Linked DNA regions of Chryseolinea soli. The protein of the gene in region 1 interacts with the protein of each later gene in a pairwise test. Links are inferred from orthologs where the notes say so. Each region holds a gene or a part of one and is shown on either strand. Other genes may lie near its edges.

The links. Proteins that work in one complex are often made in the same cells at the same time.
Region 2: the proteins of dnaA (region 1) and dnaB interact in binary tests that used the Escherichia coli proteins (3 or more experiments, as listed by UniProt). The link is inferred for Chryseolinea soli from one-to-one orthologs.

The regions. Positions count from the first base shown.
Region 1 is NZ_CP032382.1:278,353-281,321, forward strand. It holds dnaA (chromosomal replication initiator protein DnaA), read right to left. Parts: upstream 2,212-2,969; coding sequence 790-2,211; downstream 1-789. Other genes in the region: D4L85_RS00975 (TetR/AcrR family transcriptional regulator), read right to left, coding at 37-678; D4L85_RS00985 (methylmalonyl-CoA mutase family protein), read left to right, coding at 2,405-2,969. UniProt on the Escherichia coli protein: Plays an essential in the initiation and regulation of chromosomal replication. Binds in an ATP-dependent fashion to the origin of replication (oriC) to initiate formation of the DNA replication initiation complex once per cell cycle.
Region 2 is NZ_CP032382.1:6,311,359-6,314,290, forward strand. It holds dnaB (replicative DNA helicase), read right to left. Parts: upstream 2,267-2,932; coding sequence 734-2,266; downstream 1-733. Other genes in the region: D4L85_RS26315 (hypothetical protein), read right to left, coding at 1-637; D4L85_RS26325 (UDP-N-acetylmuramate--L-alanine ligase), read left to right, coding at 2,497-2,932. UniProt on the Escherichia coli protein: The main replicative DNA helicase, it participates in initiation and elongation during chromosome replication. Travels ahead of the DNA replisome, separating dsDNA into templates for DNA synthesis.

The DNA.
Region 1 (2,969 bases):
TTTAGTTTACACTGTTAATTACTATGGCAAAATTTTTTAAGCAGGCGACGTGTTGTGCATACGGTTCAGGATCTCGTTGACCATGTCACAGGCTCTCATGGCCAAATTGGGCTGGTTCAACTCGCTGACGACGGAACAGCGGTTCCGGATCTCGAGCGAACAAATGCCATGCACCATCGACCACGTTGTGAAGGCCAGCACCTCGGCGTTCATGTCTTTGAAATAACCTTTGGCGATACACTCTTCTATAGTATTCACCAAAAAGCCAAAGGCGCGGTCTCCCTCCTCCCAATCCAACTCATCCTTTTTTTCTTTCTCAAGGGCATTCATGGGCGACCGGATAATGAACATTAGATCATAGAATTCCCCATTTTCCAGGGCAAACGTCACATAAGCCTTGCTGATGGCCTTCAGGCGCTCAAACGGATCCTCCACATGCCCCAGGGCGCGGAAATATTGGTTGAGCAACACAAAACCCTCACGGTGCAGGGCGTAGAAAATGTCATCCTTATCCTTAAAATAGAGATAGATCGTGGTGGGCGAATACTCGATGCGCTCGGCAATGTTGCGGATGGACGTTTCCTCATAGCCACGCTCCATGAACAACGCCTTGGCGGTTTGCAGGATCTTGGCTTTCAATTCCTCTTTTTGGCGCTCTTTACGGGTTGATATGGTCATTGCATTGCTGATATTTTACTTAACGGTGTTAAGTTACAGAATGTTTTAGATTTCCTGAAATTTTTTTTGATGCAAAAACTTGAGGGAGGTACGCCGAAAGTGGCTAAATGGCTAACTGACGCGCATTTTGAGCTTTTTGCCCAGGTCGTCTACAGTAGCCTTGAAATTGGGATCGGTTTTCATCATGTCCTCAACAGATTCCAGGGCGTGGATCACCGTGCTGTGGTCGCGACCGCCAAAGTTCTCGCCGATGAGGGCCAGGGTGAGCTGGGTATAGCGCTTGCAGAAATACATGGCCACCTGGCGGGGGATCACGATCTCGCGCTTCTTCACTTTGCCTTTCATGGCGTCCAGGTCCACCTTAAATGACTCGGCTACAGTCTTTTGTATAAAATCTACGCTAACGTCGGATTGGATTTCCTTAATGATGTTCTTCAACACTTCCTTTGCCAATTCCAGGTCGATCTCCTTCTTGAGCAGGGTGGCGTGGAAAATGAGCGAGTTCAGCACCCCTTCCATGTCGCGCAAGTTGGTGTCTACGCTGTAGGCCAGGTATTCCGACACTTCCGTGGGAATTTGAATGCCGTCGGCCTGCATCTTGCGGTTGATGATGGCCAGCTTGGTTTCAAAATCGGGTTCCTGGAGGTCAGCCGTCAATCCCCATTTGAAACGGGAGAGCAGGCGTTCCTGGAAGCCTTTCATGTCGCGGGGCGGGCAATCGCTGGTCATGATGATCTGCTTGCCCGACTGGTGCAACTGGTTGAAAATATGGAAGAACATCTCCTGTGTCTTCTCACGGCCGGCAAGGAATTGCACGTCATCGAGAATGAGAAGGTCTACTTGCTGATAGAAGTTCTGGAAATCCTGCAGCTTGTGATTTTGCAGCGCGTTGAGAAACTGGTTGGTGAAATCGCTTTGATCGACATACAACACCACCTTGTTGGGCATGTTGTTTTTGATCTCGTTTCCGATGGCTTGCACCAAGTGTGTCTTTCCCACACCGACACCGCCATACAACATCAACGGGTTGAATGATGTGATACCGGGTTTCTTTGCTACTGCGACCCCAGCCGAACGCGCCAGGCGGTTACAATCACCTTCTACAAAATTATCGAAGCTATAGGCCGCGTTGAGTCGCGAGTTGACGGTGTGCGGATTTAAGGCTTTAATGGAGAAAGGTGAATAGTCGTCGGAACCAAAACCGTTCACAGCACTGCGGCGGTTGCCTGCACCATTGGCGGGATAGTTAACCGATACGGCAGGCGCTTGCTGATTGCCACTGTCGACCACCACGGAATACTCCAGCCGGCCGGTAGGTCCCAGCACGGTGTGTATGGCACGCTTCAGCACGGGCACATAGTTATCTTCCAGCCATTCGTAGAAAAATTGAGAAGGAACTTGTATCGTCAGCACGTCGCCGTCTACCCGCAAAGGAGCAATCGGCCTGAACCAGGTATTAAAGTTCTCCTCTCCTACATTTTCCCGAATCACTTCAAGACAATCGTTCCATACTGTACTGCAGCTAACTTCCATGGTTGATCTCCAAATTCAGTGTGATTTCAGACTCTGTTTGAGAAAGGGAGACAAAGATGTAAAAAAAGAGATAAACAAAACAAGCCGACCTATCCTTGATTTTTCAGAAAAATATGTGATTAGAAAAATTTGAAAATTAAACACCACCAGTTCGGAAAACTTGACTAAAATTGGATTATAATAAAGAACCCGCATGTCTGAATCCGCTATCCACAGCCTGCTACGGCAATCTTTCCCCATTTCGAATAAAGCCGATTGGTTGCGGACCGCTGCTGCGGAGATCGAGGGAAAAGATCCCGCCGAAATATTGGCCTGGAAGCTTGACGGCCTAACTTTTTCTCCGTATTACGACCGCGCCGATGTCGCGCCACTACAGTATCTCAAAAATTTTGAACTATCCCCTTCACCGCACGCGCATGCTGGTGCACGCTTTTGGGAAAACCTGCCACAGCTTGTCGTAACGGATGAAAAAAAAGACAATGCTACACTCCTGCATCAACTAAACAATGGCGCCGACGGCATCCTACTGGATCTTCGAAATCGCCAAACGGTTGATATAGCCGCCCTGTTGAATCAAGTGGAGTGGCCCTATTGCAACGTCTCTTTTTTCGTGACGGATGCATTCCTGGAAAACTTGTTGGCGACCCATGTTCAGAAAAAAAATTATGAGCCACATTCCCTTTCCGGGACGATATGGTGGAATAATCTCCCTGAAAAAAATATTCCCAAACTTTCATCGCTCGCACACCTCACCCATT
Region 2 (2,932 bases), 6.0 Mb from region 1 along the record:
CGGGTCGCGTACCATCATGGCATCCGCTCACGGAGCACTTCGTCTCGATGATCGGTTTGATGTCGTTGGCCCAACTGGTGCCACTGAACCCGCGTGAAATGGTGATCCCCAAATTTACGGTACATCCTGCATTGTCTTTCACCACGATGGTTTGATAGCCTACCGGCAGGCCGGTGAATGTATTGTTTTCCGAAAAATCGGATGTTCCGATGGCAAACAGGTAGGGCGGGTTTCCGCTGGACACTTGTAGGGTAACGGCACCGTTGCTTCCCAGGCACGAATTGTCATCCGTGATGTCGGCGGTGAACGAAAAATCTTGTGCTTTTATGTAAACATTGTCGATGGTGGTGTTGCAGGCGTTGGCATCCGTCAGAACGATGGTGTAGAGGCCGGCGGGCAGGTTATTGAACTGGCCGTTGTCCTGGGTTGGGCCGTTTTTGATGGAAAATTGGTAGGGTTCCTTTCCCCCACTGCCAAATACTTTCAGGCTGCCGTCGGGCACGCCGCATTGGCTGGCGTTCACCACCGTGCCCAGGCTTAGGATGAGACCGGACTTTTCACAATCCACCGGGTCTTCATCATTCGAGCAGGCCATCACACCAAAGGCCACGGCCAAGCCAAACCAAAACTTTTGCATGTTCCTATTGATCAACAGACAAAGGTAAGGAGAAGCACCGTATGAAACCCGGGGTTGCTTTGGCGGAATCGTAGGTTGAACGAAAAATTCGGCAGCTTAGAACGGCGTCTCGTCGTCGTCGCGCATGGGCGGCAACGCCGGGGGTTCGCTGTCGGGGTTAAACGTATTGAGGCGGCTTTCGCGGGTGATCATGCCCGAGAAGGGGTTGTCGTAGGACGACATCGGCGCATCGAGGTCGCCAAACTTGGTGTACTTGCCGATGAACTTCAGCTTCACACTGCCCACCGATCCGTTCCGGTGTTTGGCAATGATCACTTCGCCCATGCCCTGTGTGGGCAGGCCTTCTTCGTCGACGGTGATCTTATAGTATTCGGGCCGGTACAAGAACATAACGATGTCGGCATCCTGTTCGATGGAACCCGATTCGCGCAAGTCGGAAAGTTGAGGGCGTTTGTCGCCACCGCGGGTTTCCACACCCCGGCTCAACTGGGACAGGGCCAGCACAGGTACACTCAATTCTTTTGCGATACCTTTCAGCGCCCGCGAGATGGAGGCGATCTCCTGTTCGCGGTTACCGCCCTGGTCGCCCCGCATGAGCTGCAGGTAGTCGATCACGATGATCTGGATGTTGTTCTCTGCTTTCAAGCGACGGCACTTGGCGCGAAGTTCCAACACGGAAAGCGCGGGGGTGTCGTCGATAAAGATCGGGGCGGTGGCCAGTTTGTTTGTTTTGTGTACCAACTGGGTCCACTCGTGATCGGCCAGGGTACCGCGTTTTATTTTCTCGCCTTCCAGTTCGGCTTCGGCTGAGATCATCCGGTTAACCAACTGGATAGACGCCATTTCCAACGAGAAGATGGCTACGGGAACTTTGAATTCCACGGCCGCATTGCGCAACGCCGACACCACGAAGGCGGTCTTACCCATACCGGGGCGGGCGGCAATGATGACGAGGTCTGACTTCTGCCAGCCGGACGTCATGCGGTCCAGTGCGGTGAAGCCGCTGGGCACACCGGTCAAGCCGTCTTTGTGTTCTTTTAAGGATTGAAGTTCCTGGATCGCCCGCGTCATGAGGTTGCGCATGTTGTCGTAGTTCTTGCGCAGGTTGGAGTCGGAGATCTGGAAAATGGATTGTTCGGTTTTGTCGAGCAGCTCGAACACATCGGTCGTATCTTCGTAGGCATCGTGCTGGATCTGCGACGACACCTGGATGAGTTCGCGCTTGATGGCCATCTCCATGATGACACGTGCGTGATACTCGATGTTGGCTGCCGAGCTCACTTTGGACGTAAGCTCCGCAATATAGTAAGCACCCCCAACCAGCTCGATCTTGCCGGACTTGCGCAGTTGGTTCACCACGGTACGCATATCGACGGGATCGGAAGACTTGAAGAGTTCGACGATGGCGGAATAGATTTCCTTGTGGGTCTCGCTGTAGAAGTGTTCGGGCTTCAAAAATTCCACCACAGCGTTCAACGCATTCTTCTCCAGCATGAGCGCACCCAACACCGTCTCTTCAAGATCAAGTGCCTGAGGGGGCAACTTGCCTAACCCTTCCGAGATCTCTCTGGGAATGAGTTTGTTCGACTTGTTACCGACCCTCAGTGACGTTGATCTTCCTTGCTCCATACAGTGGTTGTTGTACGTGTTTTCTTTGTAAAGGCGACAAACGTACAATCATTACGAATCAGTCTGCCCACAACTTATACACAATTCACTAACAAAGTAAATGTTAATAAATTCCAAACGACACTTTACCGGAAAGATTGTTGTGTGAAGCCTGTGTGAAGCAGCGAACAGACAGTGAGGACTTTCAAACGCCAAACATTTTTAGTTACTTTAACCGGAATTTTTTTTCGATGCAGCAAAAGAAGCAAAAGATTCATTTCATCGCCATTGGCGGAAGCGTTATGCACAATCTTGCCATTGCGCTGAAACAAGGCGGGCATGAAGTGAGCGGTTCGGATGATGAGATCGTTGATCCTTCACGGAGTACATTAGCACAACACGGCTTACTGCCTGATACAGAGGGCTGGAACCCCAGTAAAATTAAACCTTCCCTGGATGCCGTCATCCTGGGCATGCACGCCAAAGTGGACAACCCCGAGCTCTTAAAAGCACAAGAATTGGGGCTGCGCATCTTCTCGTTTCCGGAGTATATCTATGAGCACTCCAAGAACAAGCAGCGCATCGTCATCGCGGGCAGTCACGGAAAGACCACCATCACGGCCATTGTGATCCACGTGCTCCACTATTTTAAACATAAATTTGATTACGTGCTGGGCGCCAAGGTGA